DNA from 2 places in the Pseudomonas sp. TE3728 genome. Region 2 is predicted to be linked to the other one. Evidence: riboswitches for the same ligand, from Rfam matches in the RefSeq annotation. Region 2 holds a riboswitch; the other holds the start of a gene.
The links. A riboswitch is a leader RNA that binds a small molecule or an ion and turns the genes downstream of it on or off. The one in region 2 is predicted to bind cobalamin.

Region 1 (7,998 bases), 4.8 Mb from region 2:
CAGCTCTTCCAGATACGGGCGCAGTTCACTGGCGCCCAGGGCGCAGTTCAGGCCAACGGAGATCGGCTTGGCGTGAGCCACCGAGTTCCAGAACGCTTCGGTAGTCTGGCCGGAGAGGGTGCGGCCAGAGGCGTCGGTGATGGTGCCGGAGATCATGATCGGCAACTCGACGCCCAACTCTTCGTAAACACCCTGTACAGCGAAGATCGCCGCCTTGGCGTTCAAGGTGTCGAAAATGGTTTCGATCAGGATCAGGTCGGCGCCGCCTTCGATCAGGCCTTTGGTGGCTTCGGTGTAGTTCTCCACCAGCTCATCGAAGGTCACGTTGCGGTAGCCAGGGTTGTTCACGTCCGGCGACAGCGAGCAGGTGCGGCTGGTCGGGCCGAGTACGCCAGCGACGAAACGCGGCTTGTCCGGGTTCTCGAGAGTTTTCGCATCGGCAATCTTGCGGGCCAGGCGAGCGCCTTCTACGTTCAATTCGTAGGCGAGTTCTTCCATGCCGTAATCGGCCATGGAAATCCGGGTGGCGTTGAAGGTGTTGGTTTCCAGTATGTCGGCGCCGGCGTCCAGATAGGCCTTCTCGATGCCGCCAATCACGTCAGGACGCGTCAGCACCAACAGGTCGTTGTTGCCTTTGACATCGCTCGGCCAGTCGGCGAAGCGTTTGCCACGGTAATCCTGCTCCTCGAGCTTGTAGCTCTGGATCATCGTACCCATGCCGCCATCGAGAATCAGGATGCGCTCTTTGAGGGCGTGCTTGAGAGCTTGAAGGCGAACGCTGCGATCGGACATTTGGACTACTCGGTAAGGCCATGACGAAGGGCCGGAATGATAACAAACCTGTGCGCTTTTGGAGCATGTACGGGTTTTGCATGAATATCGTTCATGTTGGTGCGCAGGCCAGACCGGTAGAATCGCGGCGTTTTCTCATGATCAGGACCAGGGATATGTCGTATCGCATCGTCACCAGCCTATTGATGCTGTTTTTAAGCGGGGGCGCTGCTGCGCAAGGTCCGGACATTTCCTACGCCCGGGACATCCAACCGATCTTCACTGAAAAGTGCGTGGCCTGCCATGCCTGCTACGACTCCGCCTGTCAGCTCAATCTGGGCAGTGGTGAAGGGGCGGCCCGAGGTGCAACCAAGGCGCCCGTTTATGATGGCGAACGCAGACAGGCCGCAGCGCCGACCCGGCTGTTTTATGACGCCTTTGGCAAACGCGCCTGGCAGCAAAAAGGCTTTTATTCTGTGCTTGACGCCCAGGGCAGCCAGGCGGCGCTGATGGCGCGCATGCTAGAGCTGGGCCACAAAACCCCGTTGCAACCCAATGCCAGGTTGCCGGAAGACATCGTCCTGGGCCTGAACCGGGAGAATATGTGCGCCAAGCCGGCGGAGTTCGACGGCTATGCCCGTTCTCACCCCAAAGAAGGCATGCCGCTGGCGGTTACCGGTCTGACCGATCAGCAATATCAGACGCTGCAACGCTGGCTCGCCTCTGGTGCGCCAATCGATGAGCAGGGCCTGGTGCCCAGCGCCAGGGAAGCCCTGCAGGTAGTGCAGTGGGAAAACCTGCTCAACGCCCCGGGCGCCCGGGAGAGTCTGGTCGGGCGCTGGTTGTTCGAGCACTGGTTCCTGGCGCACCTCTATTTCAAGGACGGCGAGCCGGGGCATTTCTTTCAGTGGGTACGTTCGCGCACACCGACGGGACAGCCCATTGATTTGATCAACACTCGCCGCCCGAATGACGATCCGGGCACTCAGGTCTACTACCGTTTGTGGCCGGTGCAAGGCGTGATCGTGCACAAGACCCACATCACCTATCCGCTCAGCGCGGCGAAGATGGCGCGGATCAAAAGCCTGTTCTACAGCGGCAACTGGCAGGTCAACGCGCTGCCTGGTTATGGGCCGGAACGACGGGCCAATCCGTTCACGACCTTTGAGGCTATCCCGGCTCAGGCGCGTTACCAGTTCATGCTCGATAATGCCGAATACTTTGTGCGCACCTTTATTCGTGGTCCGGTCTGCCGCGGCCAGATCGCCACCGACGTGATTCGCGACAACTTTTGGGCGTTGTTCCAGGCCCCGGAGCATGACCTCTATATCACCGACCCGAATTATCGCGGCCAGGCCACGCCGCTGCTGGCGATGCCGGGGCAGAACGATGACGTCGGCAGTGTCCTGAGCCTGTGGCACGACTACCGCGACAAACGCAACGAATACGAGGCCCTGCGCCGGGACAGCTATGCCGACTTGCCAGCCCCGAGCTGGTCGACCCTGTGGGCCGGCAACGACAACGCGTTGCTGAGCATCTTCCGGCATTTCGACAGTGCCTCGGTGAACAAAGGGCTGATCGGTGAAGTGCCGCAGACGATGTGGTTGTTCGATTTCCCCTTGCTGGAACGCACGTATTACCAGTTGGCGGTCAACTTCGATGTGTTTGGCAACCTATCTCATCAAGCCCAGACCCGGCTTTACTTCGATCTGATTCGCAATGGTGCCGAGCAGAACTTCCTGCGCTTGATGCCGGCCGATTCACGGGATGGGTATCTCGACGATTGGTATCAGAACGGCGGCCAGCTCAAGATGTGGCTGGATTACGAGTACATCGACAACGACAAACCCACGGCACTGACGCTGGACGAAAAGGACCCGAAACGCGATTTCGCCCTGCAATTGCTGGCCCGGTACGGCGAACTCAACGCCAACCCCGACCCGATCAACCGCTGCGACGGTGCCTACTGCTCGCGGCCGAACATCGATCTGGCCTTGCAGAACGCCGAACAGGCCTTGAGCCGCCTGACTTCACGTCCGTCTGCGGGGCTGAAGGTCATCGATCAATTGCCAGAAGCCACGATGCTGCGCATCGAGACTCAAAGCGGCAAGCGCGGGGTCTATAGCCTGCTGCGCAACCGGGCCCACAGCAACGTGGCGTTCCTGCTGGGTGAGTCGCGGCGCTATCAGCCGGGGCTCGATACGTTGACGATTTATCCGGGTGTACTCAGCAGCTACCCGAACTTCATGTTCAACATTCCGGCCGGCCAAGTGCCCGCTTTCGTTGATGCGATGGAAACCGCGAAGGACGCTGCCAGTTTCGAGAAAATCGTCGAACGCTGGGGCATTCGCCGCAGCCATCCGCAGTTCTGGCAATATTTCCATGATCTGAGTCGCTATATCCACGACACCGACCCGGTGGAAGAGGGCGTGCTGGACATGAACCGCTACGAGAATCTTTGATTGAAGGCCTGAACACGCACCCCCGAACCCTGGCTGAACCCCTGTAGGAGCGAAGCTTGCTCGCGAAAGCGATCTGACATTCAGCATAGATGTCGACTGTTGGACCGCTTTCGCGAGCAAGCTTTGCTCCTACAGGGGGCGACGGTGATCAGATGTTCATCGACAGGCACACTTTCCCGACAAAAATACTAGGACTTTGTCCGGCGCGATGATTGGCGTAAACTGCGTCCAAGCCTGCGAGGAGTTTCCATGACCGCTATTACCATTACCGACGCCGCCCACGATTACCTGGCTGATCTGCTCTCCAAGCAGAACACCCCGGGTATCGGCATCCGCGTCTTTATCACCCAGCCTGGCACCCAGTACGCCGAAACCTGCATTGCCTACTGCAAGCCGGGCGAAGAAAAACCCGAAGACACCGCGCTGGGGCTCAAAAGCTTCACCGCGTACATCGATCACTTCAGCGAAGCCTTCCTGGACGATGCAGTCGTCGACTACGCGACCGACCGCATGGGCGGCCAACTGACCATCAAGGCGCCAAACGCCAAGGTACCGATGGTCAACGCCGACAGCCCGGTCAACGAGCGCATCAACTACTACCTGCAAACCGAAATCAACCCGGGGCTGGCCAGCCACGGCGGTCAGGTCAGCCTGATCGATGTGGTCGAAGACGGCATCGCCGTGCTGAAATTCGGCGGCGGTTGCCAGGGCTGCGGCCAGGCAGACGTCACCTTGAAGGAAGGCATCGAGCGCACCTTGCTTGAGCGTATTCCTGAGCTCAAGGGCGTTCGTGACGTGACCGACCACACGCAGAAAGAAAACGCCTACTACTAAGGTGTTCGCTGCGACATAAAAAAACGGTGCCCGTGAGCACCGTTTTTTTATGGATGAAGCCTTAAAAGATCGCAGCCTTCGGCGGCGCCCACAGGCGCGTAGGAGCTGCCGAAGGCTGCGATCTTTTGATTTTTTAATCTTTTGATCTTATGGGCGATACAAATGCGCATGCCCCGCGCGATACAACGATGATTCACTGAAGTGATCGCTGCCCAACACCCGACCCACCAGAATCAGCGCCGTCCGGCGAAATCCCTTGGCTTGAACCTTCCCGGCAATATCCGCCAGCGTCCCCACCACCCAATCCTGATCCGGCCAGGTCGCCCGATGAATCACCGCGATCGGGCAATCGGCGCCGTAGTGCGGCAGCAATTCAGCAAGGATCTTCTCCAGATGATTGACCCCAAGGTGGATCGCCATGGTCGCCCCATGCTGCGCCAGACTGCCCAGCTCTTCACCGGCCGGCATCGCGGTCTTGTCGGCGTAGCGGGTGAGAATCACGCTTTGTGACACGTCCGGCAGGGTCAGTTCAGCACCCAAAAGCGCCGCGCAGGCGGCGGTGGCGGTGACGCCGGGAATGATTTCGAAAGGGATGTCGAGTTCACGCAGGTAGCGAATCTGCTCGCCAATCGCCCCGTACAGGCTCGGATCGCCGGAGTGCACCCGGGCCACGTCCTGGCCGTTGGCATGGGCGGTCTTGATCAGCTCGATGATCTGTTCCAGGTGCAATTCGGCGCTGTTGACCACCTGTTCGGCCCGGTGGCCCTCCAGCACGGCGGTGGGCACCAGGGAGCCTGCATAGATGATGACCGGGCAGCTACGAATCAGCCGCTGGCCTTTGACGGTGATCAGTTCCGGGTCGCCGGGGCCTGCGCCAATGAAGTAGACGGTCATCGTCGTTTCCTGTCAGAAAAAGGATATGGGCACGCTTCAGATGAAGATTGCTCATGATCGAAGGCGGGGATTATCGGGGATTTTACGCGGCGCAGGCCAATGCGAGGGTGGCCTGGGCGTATTTTTGTCGTGGAATCAGCAACTTTGCCGGTGCTTGAGCCAATTGTTCGGCCAGTGCCAGCGCGGCACTTTCCGCTACGCCGTAACAGCCGGTGCGTTCGAACGCGATGTCCGAGTGGTGGCTGAGTTGCGGTTCATAACCGGCCAATTGTTCGCTGCTGAAATACATCAACGGCAATGCCAGTTGTTCGGCCAGTTCGATCAGGGCGGGTTCTTCGCGCTTCAGGTCAATGCTGGCCAAGGCCTTGATCTCACGGAGCTCGATTTGATGGGCCTGTAACGCCTGATCAAGCAGCGCCCGCAGCGTGCTGACGGGGCAGCCGCGCTGGCAGCCCAGGCCGACCACCAGGGTCGGCGCTGCGCTGACGTCAGTCATGCGGAGTATTGGCCATCGCTTTTGCGGCGGAACAACCAGGCGCTGATCAGGCCCAGGGCCAGCCAGAACGCCATGTTGGTCAGCTGCGAAGCGATTTTGAACTGCGCTTCCAGGGCTTGCGGCGCGAGCATCGAATGGACTTCCGGTTGCGGCGCGCCAATCACATGAGGCACGGCCAGGATCGCCACGCCGAGGATCTTCATCAGCCAGTGGCGGCTGAATGCGATCAGCGCGATGCCGACTGCTGTGGACGCGGCGGTGCCAATCCACCAGATCTGCCGTTGCGCCAGATCCGCCGCGGCAGTGCCCGGCAGCTCAGGTGGCAGGCCGAGGGTAGGCGCCAGCACGAACGTCGCGTAACCGGCCAGACCCCAGAGCAGGCCCTGAGAGGTACGGCGTGGAGCGCGCAAGGTGTAGAGGCCCGCGAGCATCAGGGCGAAACCCACCGCCACCACCAGATTGCCGCCGGTGGTCGACAGCACGCGCTGCCAGCCGTCTTCTGGCTCCCAGGCTTCGGCATCGTGGGTGTGAGCGGTGACAGCACCCGCGGCGTGCTCGTGGATTTCAACCGCGGCCGGCTCGGATTTTTCGTAGGTCTCGGCCTGCAGAATCAGCGGAGCCACCCAGAAGCTTTGCAGCAGGGTCAGCAGCAGGGCGGCCAGCAGCCCGGCGAAACCTGCGGTTTGCGCAATACGCTTGATCATGTCAGCAGGTCTCAATGGCACGGGAATGCGGCGCTGTGACGGGTATCGTGCGCGGCGTTGTGTACCGCTTCGATGTGCGAGAAACCGGCGAAATACACAAGGCTGGCGCCAAGAATCGACGCACAAAAAGCGGCGGTCAGGCGTTGGCTCAGGGTAGTGGTGGTGCTGATCGTGCTCTTTTTATCGGTGTTGCTGGCGGTGCTGCTGATGATCGACATGGCGCTTCCCTCTGGTCTGTCAGCGGGTGAATAGAGCGCATGAAAACCTCCGTACGCCGGGGCACGCAGAGATTTCGAACAGCGCCCGCCCACCGCGGGTTTGTTATTCAGTGAACGTAAAAGTCACTTTGTGTTGCGGGCCGGTCTCCGGGCTCGCGAGGGGCAGGGCTTGTGCCCAAACCTGCAAGCATCACCTTCCCATGCCGTATGACGGGCACAGTGGATTTGACGCTTCACTCGCTTACCGTTGCGGGGGCAGCACCGGACTGACATGGCTTTAGAGTAAAGCACATGATCCACCGGTTTCCCGTTTCACCCTGTGAAGGGCACCCGTAACAAGGCGTGTAGGAGAGCATGGGCGGGGGTTGGGCGTCAATTGGCAAGGGTTCTCACTTGGATGCCCGCTGCTGACTGGCTCTTTGTAGGAGCTGCCGAAGGCTGCGATCTTTTGATGTTGCTTTCAAAAACAAGATCAAAAGATTGCAGCCTTCGGCAGCTCCTACAGGGGGGCGGCGTGCTCAGTGATTGACCCGCCCCCACACGATGCGTAGCCTTGCGCTTTCGAGGTTCTTCGGCGTCTGCCGAAGCTAAGAAGGGAACGCGGTCGATGCCGCGGCTGCCCCCGCAACTGTGAACGGTGATGTTCGCTGCCACGCCACTGCAAGCCCTGATCCATCAGGTTCGCGGGAAGGCGCAGCGAATGCCAGGCTGACTCGCCCGGCACACCGTCAGCCAGGAGACCTGCCTCGATACAGATTCTCACTACAACCGGGCGGGGTGATCCGGTGGCGGAACTCTTGCGCGCGTGCATCCGCCGCTGCGATTGTCGTCCCGTATGCCCGCCACCTTGCCAAAGGGCATCCGATGAAAACACTGGCCAAACTCCCTGTCACCATCGTTACCGGCTTCCTCGGCTCGGGCAAAACCACCTTGCTGCGCCACATGCTCGACAACGCCCAGGGCCGTCGCATCGCGGTGATCGTCAACGAGTTCGGCGAGCTGGGCATCGACGGCGAAATCCTTAAGCAGTGCTCGATCGGTTGTACCGAAGAAGAAGCCAACGGCCGCGTCTACGAACTGGCCAACGGCTGCCTGTGCTGCACGGTTCAGGAAGAATTCTTCCCGGTGATGCGCGAACTGGTGGCTCGTCGCGGCGACCTCGACCACATTCTGATCGAAACTTCGGGTCTGGCCCTGCCAAAACCTTTGGTTCAAGCCTTCCAGTGGCCAGAAATCCGCAGCGCCTGCACCGTTGACGCGGTGATCACCGTGGTCGACAGCCCGGCCGTCGCTGCTGGCACCTTCGCTGCGTTCCCGGACCAGGTCGATGCCCAGCGCAAACTCGACCCGAACCTGGACCACGAATCGCCGCTGCATGAGCTGTTCGCCGACCAACTGGCCAGCGCCGATCTGGTGATCCTCAACAAGGCCGACCTGATCAGCGCCGCAGACCTGGCCCGCGTGCGCCTGGAAGTCGCCGAAGAACTTCCGCCCGCGGTGAAAGTCATCGAAGCCAGCAGTGGTCGTCTGCCACTGGACGTGCTGATCGGTCTCGGTGCCGGTTCTGAAGAACACATCGACAGCCGCCACAGCCATCACGATCATCACCACGAAGGTGA
Region 2 (7,998 bases):
GGATTCCGGATTCGATTGCAGCGGTCTGATCGGTTATGTGTATCGCGATGTCGCCGGCATTTCCTTGCCGCGCTCCACCCGCGAGATGATCGGCATGCAAGCCCCCAGTGTCGGCAAGGAAGGCCTGCAAACCGGCGACCTGATTTTCTTCGCCACCAATGGCGGTTCCCAGGTCAGCCACGCCGGGATCTACGTCGGCGAAGGCCGCTTCGTCCATGCGCCAGCCACGGGCGGCACGGTCAAGCTGGACAGCTTGTCCAAGGCTTACTGGCAGAAAGCCTACCTGAGCGCCAAGCGCGTCTTGCAACCTGAGCATTTGGCACATAATCCGTAGCGGATGTAGGCGTCTGCCGGAAAAGATCGCAGCCTGCGGCAGCTCCTACGTTGGATGGCGTACACCCTGTAGGAGCTGCCGAAGGCTGCGATCTTTTGACATTTACTTAGCCGCGGAAACGCGCCACACCTTGTTCCCCACATCATCCGCCACCAGCAAGCCGCCTTGCTGATCGATCACAACACCCACCGGCCGGCCCATGGCTTTTTCGTCGTCAGTGAGGAAGCCGGTGAGCACATCCACCGGCTGCCCGGTCGGTTTGCCGGCGGTGAACGGCACGAAAATCACTTTATAGCCGCTGTGAGGTTTGCGGTTCCACGAGCCGTGTTGGCCGATGAAGGCGCCTTGGGTGAACGGCGCGGGCAACTTGCTGCCTTCGGCGAACGTCAGGCCCAGTGACGCGGTATGCGGCCCCACCGCGTAGTCCGGTGCAATCGCCTTGGCCACCAGGTCGGGGTTTTGCGGCTCGACGCGAATGTCGACGTGCTGGCCGTAATAGCTGTAGGGCCAGCCGTAGAACCCGCCATCCTTCACGGATGTGATGTAGTCCGGCACCAGGTCGCTGCCGATTTCGTCACGCTCGTTGACGGCTGTCCACAGTGCGCCGCTCTGCGGTTCCCAGGCCAGGCCGTTTGGATTACGAATCCCCGAGGCGAAGATCCGATGATTGCCGGTGGCGCGTTCCACTTCCCAGATCGCCGCGCGACCTTCCTCCTGATCCATGCCGTTTTCGCCGACGTTGCTGTTCGAGCCCACGGTGACGTACAGCTTGCTGCCATCCTTGCTGGCGATGACGTTTTTGGTCCAGTGATGATTCAGCGTGCCGCCCGGCAGGTCGACCACCTTGATGGGCTGCGACTTGATCGCCGTCTCACCGTTTTCATAGTGGAAACGCAGCAGGCGATCAGTGTCGGCGACGTACAGGTCATTGCCGACCAGGGTCATGCCGAAGGGCGAATTGAGGTTTTCCAGGAATACCGTGCGGGTTTCGGCAACGCCATCGTGGTCCTTGTCCCGCAACAGGGTGATGCGGTTCGGGCTGGGGACGCCAGCACCGGCACGGCCCATGACTTTGCCCATGACCCAGCCGCGAATGCCTTGACCATCATCGGGTTTAGGCGGTGCATTGGTTTCGGCCACCAGCACATCGCCGTTTGGTAATACGTAGAGCCAGCGCGGATGATCGAGGCCTTCGGCAAACGCCACCACTTGAGTCCCGGTCGCGGCGACAGGTTTCTTGCCTTCAGGCCAGCCGATCGCCGGGGCGATGTTCACCGTCGGGATCAGGGTTTTATTCGGTTCTGGCAGCTTGGGCGAGGGGCCTGTGCCATCCGAGACTTGCAGGCTGGAGGTTTCACCACAGGCGGCGAGCCCTCCGGCGAGCGCGATGATGAAAACGAGCTGGGGTTTGCGCATTACTGATCTTCCCTATGAATGCATTGACGTAATCATAGAGAAGCGTAGACGTTCGATGGTTCAACCGGTCAGCCGCGGGCTTCCTTGAGCAGAACAGCGATGCCTGGATGGTAGTTGCCGGCTTCATTGCGCAACTTGCGGTAGGCGTAAGGGAAATACCAGGCCACGGCGCAGGTATGTTCCTTTTGCAGGTCGTCGACCATGTCCTGGAGTTCTTCCGGGGTGGCGCTGTGTTGGGCTTTTTGTGGCGCGACAAACAGACAGCCGAGTTTCAGATCGCTGGCGTAGCTGATTCGCTTCGCGTCACTGGTGATGTCCGCCAATGCCTGAGTCAGGTTCAGGCTATTGACCCGTGGCCAGCGCTGGGTGGCCTGGAGATACGCGCGCTCTTCGCTGCTGGCGATAAACAGATCGGCGCGGGCGTTGCGTTCGCCTTCTTCGATCTGTTTGCGGGTCGACGTCTGTGCCAGCGTGACCATTTCTGCCATCCAGGCCGCGGCGCAGAGCAGACCGAGGTTGGCGTTTTCGTCGTACCAGTAAGGTGTATCGTTATCGCCGCGCACGGTGTTGTAGCGGTCGATACAGTCAAACCAGCGTTCCAGTACCGGCCGCAGGAATTCCAGCTTCGGATTGCTGATGATCATGCCTTGCATGTGGCTCACCCTTGTTATTGTGTTGTCAGGTTGTGGCTCTTTGATATCACTGCTGGCAGTTTGGCACAAGATTGGCGTCAGTTAATTGATCGACGGCAGTTATTCGCTCAGCGGTGTCCCGGCTTTAATTGACGCTCCATCCCCAACCCTCTAACCTTCGCGGCTTGTTTCAGGTGCTCTGTGACCTTGGTCGACAGAGTGAAACAGGGAAGCCGGTGAATGAATTTCTTCCAGCGAAGAATGATCACGATCCCGGCGCTGCCCCCGCAACGGTAAATGAGTAAAAGCTGCGCGAGGGCCTGTCATCAGGCCCTAGCCACTGTGTCGACTGTCGACATGGGAAGGCGCGTAGTCAGGCGCAAGCCGCTCATGAGCCCGGAGACCGGCCTGATTCATCCAACGGCATCACGGTGGGCGATGCCAGGCTTCTTGCCGTCTATTCTTGTGCCTGCCCGCCGTTATCCAGCCCCAACGGAGAGCTCCCCCATGACTGATACTCCCGATCGTGACGAACGCCATCTGGCGCGCATGCTGCGAAAAAAAGCGGTGATCGACGAACGCATCGCCAACTCGCCGAATGAATGCGGTTTGCTGCTGGTGCTTTCCGGCAATGGCAAAGGCAAGAGCAGTTCGGCGTTCGGCATGCTTGCGCGGTCCATGGGTCACGGCATGCAGTGCGGCGTGGTGCAGTTCATCAAGGGGCGCACCAGCACCGGCGAGGAGCTGTTCTTCCGACGCTTCCCGGAGCAAGTGCGTTTTCATGTGATGGGCGAGGGCTTTACCTGGGAAACCCAGGACCGTCAGCGCGACATCGCCGCCGCCGAAGCCGCCTGGGCAGTGTCCCGCGAATTGCTGCGTGATCCGGCCATTGGCCTCGTGGTGTTAGATGAATTGAACATCGCCCTCAAGCACGGCTACCTCGATCTCGATCAGGTGCTCAGCGACTTGCAGGCCCGTCCGCCGATGCAGCACGTGGTGGTCACCGGTCGCGGCGCCAAGCCCGAGATGATCGAACTGGCCGACACTGTCACTGAAATGGGCATGATCAAGCACGCCTTCCAGGCCGGAATCAAAGCGCAAAAAGGCGTCGAGTTGTGAACTGCACTTTATGAATAGCCATCGTCAATGCCCGGCGGTACTGATCGCCGCGCCGGCCTCCGGCCAGGGCAAGACCACCGTCACCGCCGCGCTTGCCCGTTTGCATCGCAATCAGGGGCGAAAGGTTCGCGTGTTCAAATGCGGCCCGGACTTCCTCGACCCAATGATTCTCGAGCGCGCCAGCGGCGCACCGGTCTATCAACTCGACATGTGGATGGTCGGCGAGCAAGAAAGTCGTCGTCTATTGTGGGAAGCCGCTGGCGAAGCCGATCTGATCCTCATCGAAGGCGTCATGGGGCTATTCGACGGTACGCCATCCAGCGCCGATCTGGCGCGGCACTTCGGTGTGCCGGTGCTCGGCGTGATCGACGGCACCGCGATGGCGCAGACGTTTGGCGCGCTGGCCCTGGGCCTTGCGCGTTATCAGCCGGATTTGCCGTTTGCCGGTGTGCTGGCCAATCGGGTCGGCACCGTGCGCCATGCGCAATTGCTCGAAGGCAGCCTGACTGAAGGTTTGCGCTGGTACGGAGCGTTGTCCCGGGAGACCGGCATCGAATTGCCAAGTCGGCATCTCGGCCTGGTTCAGGCCAGTGAATTGAATGATCTCGACCTGCGTCTCGATGCGGCGGCCGACTCATTAGCCAGCAGTTGCGATGTGGCGCTGCCGCCAGCCGTGGAATTCGCCGCGCCTGAAATGATCGCAGCCGAACCGTTGCTGGCCGGTGTGCGGATTGCCGTGGCCCGGGATGAAGCTTTCGCGTTTACCTACGGCGCGAGCCTGGATCTGCTGCGGGCCATGGGAGCCGAATTGACTTTCTTTTCGCCGATCCGCGACAGCGAATTACCTGAGGCAGACAGCCTCTATCTGCCGGGCGGTTACCCTGAATTGCACCATGTAGCGTTGTCGCAAAACACGCCGATGCTGACCGCGATCCGCGCTCACCACGCGGCGGGCAAACCGTTGCTGGCCGAGTGTGGCGGCATGCTGTATCTGCTGGATTCCTTGACCGATGTCGAGGGCACTCGCGCTGAACTGGTTGGCTTGCTGGCCGGTGAGGCGGTGATGCAGAAGCGTCTTGCCGCGTTGGCCTTGCAGGCGGTCGAATTGCCGGAAGGTTTGCTGCGTGGGCACACCTATCACCACTCGCTGACCAGCACCGGGCTTGAGCCGATTGCTCGAGGGTTGAGCCCCAATGGCGGACGAGGGGCGGAGGCGGTTTATCGTGAGGGGCGGATGACGGCCTCTTATGTACATTTTTATTTTCCGTCCAATCCATCGGCGATTGCAGCGCTGTTTGTGCCTGACCTTGAGGACGCCTTCGCGAGCAAGCCCGCTCCCACAGGGGAATGCAATTCAAATGTGGGAGCGGGCTTGCTCGCGAAGAGGCCATGACCGACAACACATTTTCCGAAGCCGAACGCGCAGCGGTTTATCGTGCCATCGCCGAGCGCCGCGACATGCGGCACTTCAGCGGCGGCACCGTCGAACCCGAGTTACTGAGACGTCTGCTCGAAGCCGCGCACCAAGCGCCGAGTGTCGGCCTGATGCAGCCCTGGCGTTTCATCCGCATCAGCGACCGGGTACTGCGCGGCAAGATTCAGCAGTTGGTGGAAGAAGAACGCATCCGCACCGCCGAAGCCCTCGGCGAGCGCTCCGACGAATTCATGAAGCTCAAGGTCGAAGGCATCAACGACTGCGCCGAGGTGCTGGTCGCCGCGCTGATGGACGATCGTGAGCGGCATATCTTCGGCCGTCGTACATTGCCGGAAATGGACATGGCCTCGCTGTCCTGCGCCATCCAGAACCTTTGGCTCGCATCCCGCGCCGAAGGCCTTGGCATGGGCTGGGTGTCATTGTTCGAGCCACAAGCGCTGGCGGACTTGCTGGGTTTACCGACCGGGGCCAAGCCTTTGGCCGTTCTTTGTCTGGGGCCGGTCAAGGAATTCTACCCGGCGCCGATGTTGGTACTCGAAGGTTGGGCGCAGGCGCGTCCACTCAGCGAATTGCTGTATGAAAATTATTGGGGAGTGAGTCAATGAGTGTGGCGTTGTTGAGTGTCGCCGCGGTCGCGCTGGATGCGCTGCTGGGTGAGCCCAAACGCTGGCATCCGCTGGTGGCGTTCGGTCGTTTTGCCGATCGCATCGAGCAACGTTTCAACTCCGGTGGCCGCGGCTGGCGCAGTCACGGCGTTACGGCCTGGGTGATGGCGGTCGTGCCGCTGACCTTGTTGGCCACCGCACTTTCCTGGGCGCCTTACGTTGGCTGGATTGTCGAGATTCTCTTGCTCTATTGTGCCCTCGGCATGCGCAGTCTCGGCGAGCACGTCGAGCCGGTGGCCAAGGCCCTGCGCAGCGATGATCTGATCGAGGCGCGCAAACGTGTGGGTTATCTGGTCAGCCGTCAGACCAGCGAACTGGATGAAACCGAAGTCGCCCGCGCCGCCACCGAGTCGGTGCTGGAGAACGGCAGCGATGCGGTGTTCGCCGCGCTGTTCTGGTTTGCCGTGGCGGGTGCGCCCGGCGTGGTGCTCTATCGCCTGAGCAACACGCTTGATGCGATGTGGGGTTATCGCAACGATCGCTTCGAACGTTTCGGTTGGGCTGCGGCGAAGATCGATGATGTTCTGAACTACATTCCTGCACGCCTGGTGGCGTTGACCTACGCGCTGCTGGGTAAAACCCGACTGGCGCTGAAGTGCTGGCGTATCCAGGGCCCAACCTGGGACAGCCCGAATGCCGGGCCGGTGATGGCGGCCGGTGCTGGCGCGCTGGGTGTCGAGTTGGGCGGGGCGGCGATTTATCACGGTGAACTGCATCAGCGTCCGCAATTGGGCGAAGGCGTGCCGGCGGATGCCGATTCCATCGACCGTGGCTGGCAATTGGTCCAGCGCGGGGTATGGTTATGGCTGCTGATTCTCTGCGTGGGGGCTGAATTCTATGCTTGAACACGGTGGCCGCTTGCGCAATGCGGCGCTTGAATACGGCATTGCCGAAGCCGATTGGCTCGACCTGTCCAGTGGCCTGGCGCCTTGGCCATTCCCGGTTCCGGACATCCCGCTGCGGGCCTGGGCGCGGTTGCCAGAAACCGATGACGGTCTGGAGCAGGCTGCCTGCGACTATTACGGTGCGGCTCAGGTGTTGCCGGTGGCCGGGTCGCAAATGGCGATCCAGTTGCTGCCGCGGTTGCGCCGGGCCGGCAAGGTCGGCGTGCTGTCGCCGTGTTACGCCGAACACGCCCAAGCCTGGCGTCGCAACGGGTACATCGTGCGTGAAGTGCTGGAGTCGGAAGTCGATTTCTTTCTCGACAGCCTCGATGTGCTGGTGGTGGTCAACCCGAACAATCCCACAGGGTTGAGCCTGACGCCGGCTCGTCTGCTGGATTGGCATTCTCGGCTGGCCCAGCGCGGTGGCTGGCTGGTGGTGGACGAGGCGTTCATGGACAACACCCCGCATTTGAGCCTGGCGCCGTTTGCCAATCAGATCGGTTTGATCGTGCTGCGCTCCTTCGGCAAATTCTTCGGCCTGGCCGGTGTGCGACTGGGGTTTGTGCTGGCCGAGCGCAAGTTGCTCAAGCTACTGGCCGAACAGGTCGGACCCTGGGCGGTCAGTGGGCCGACCCGAGTGCTGGGCCAGGCGTGCCTGACGGATACGGACGGGCACACCCGACAGCGCATTCGTACTGACGAGGCCGGCGAGCGTCTGGCGTTGCTGCTTGAACAGTACGGTCTCAAACCCCAGGGCGGTTGCGCATTGTTCCAATGGCTGATCATCGAGTGCGCCGAAGCACTGCACGAATTCATGGCCCGGCGCGGCATTCTGCTGCGGTTGTTCACCCACAACAGCAGCCTGAGGTTTGGCTTGCCCGCCGATGAAGCGGATTGGCTGCGTCTTGAGCAAGCGCTTGAAGCCTACGTTAAGGAAGCGCAATGACTACGTTGATGGTGCAGGGCGCGACTTTGATGGTGCAGGGCACTACATCGGACGCCGGTAAAAGCACACTGGTGACGGCGCTATGCCGCTGGGTTGCGCGCCAGGGTGTCAGCGTCGTGCCGTTCAAGCCGCAGAACATGGCTCTCAACAGCGCGGTGACCGCTGACGGTGGCGAGATTGGTCGCGCTCAAGCGGTGCAGGCCCAGGCCGCCAACCTTGAACCGCACACCGACATGAACCCGGTGCTGCTCAAGCCCAATAGCGATACCGGCGCCCAAGTGATCATTCATGGTCGCGCGGTCACCACCATGAATGCTGTCGCCTATCACGACTACAAAGCCATCGCCATGCAAGCGGTACTGGCCTCCCATGAGCGGTTGAGTGCGGCGTATCCGGTGGTGATGGTCGAAGGCGCGGGTTCGCCGGCAGAGATCAACCTGCGGGCCGGCGACATCGCCAATATGGGGTTTGCCGAGGCGGTGGACTGTCCGGTGGTACTGATTGCCGACATCAATCGCGGTGGAGTTTTCGCGCATTTGGTCGGTACGCTGGAGCTGCTGTCGCTCA

Region 1: it holds a riboswitch for cobalamin, as region 2 does, so the genes downstream of both, ACZ89R_RS05280 (CbtB domain-containing protein) here and cobO (cob(I)yrinic acid a,c-diamide adenosyltransferase) in region 2, are expected to answer to the same signal.

The regions. Positions count from the first base shown of each region.
Region 1 covers NZ_JBWBQT010000001.1:1,312,698-1,320,695, reverse strand. The annotation lists gene metH (methionine synthase) at 1-792, opposite strand, end outside; gene ACZ89R_RS05305 (fatty acid cis/trans isomerase) at 948-3,233, shown strand; gene nfuA (Fe-S biogenesis protein NfuA) at 3,483-4,067, shown strand; gene cobM (precorrin-4 C(11)-methyltransferase) at 4,215-4,961, opposite strand; gene ACZ89R_RS05290 (cobalamin biosynthesis protein) at 5,044-5,457, opposite strand; gene ACZ89R_RS05285 (CbtA family protein) at 5,454-6,161, opposite strand; gene ACZ89R_RS05280 (CbtB domain-containing protein) at 6,173-6,379, opposite strand; cobalamin riboswitch at 6,501-6,728, opposite strand; cobalamin riboswitch at 6,927-7,142, shown strand; gene cobW (cobalamin biosynthesis protein CobW) at 7,244-7,998, shown strand, end outside.
Region 2 covers NZ_JBWBQT010000001.1:6,075,260-6,083,257, forward strand. The annotation lists gene ACZ89R_RS26840 (C40 family peptidase) at 1-334, shown strand, start outside; gene ACZ89R_RS26845 (PQQ-dependent sugar dehydrogenase) at 437-1,750, opposite strand; gene ACZ89R_RS26850 (hypothetical protein) at 1,819-2,403, opposite strand; cobalamin riboswitch at 2,558-2,808, shown strand; gene cobO (cob(I)yrinic acid a,c-diamide adenosyltransferase) at 2,890-3,501, shown strand; gene ACZ89R_RS26860 (cobyrinate a,c-diamide synthase) at 3,512-4,894, shown strand; gene bluB (5,6-dimethylbenzimidazole synthase) at 4,891-5,541, shown strand; gene cbiB (adenosylcobinamide-phosphate synthase CbiB) at 5,538-6,446, shown strand; gene cobD (threonine-phosphate decarboxylase CobD) at 6,439-7,431, shown strand; gene ACZ89R_RS26880 (cobyric acid synthase) at 7,440-7,998, shown strand, end outside.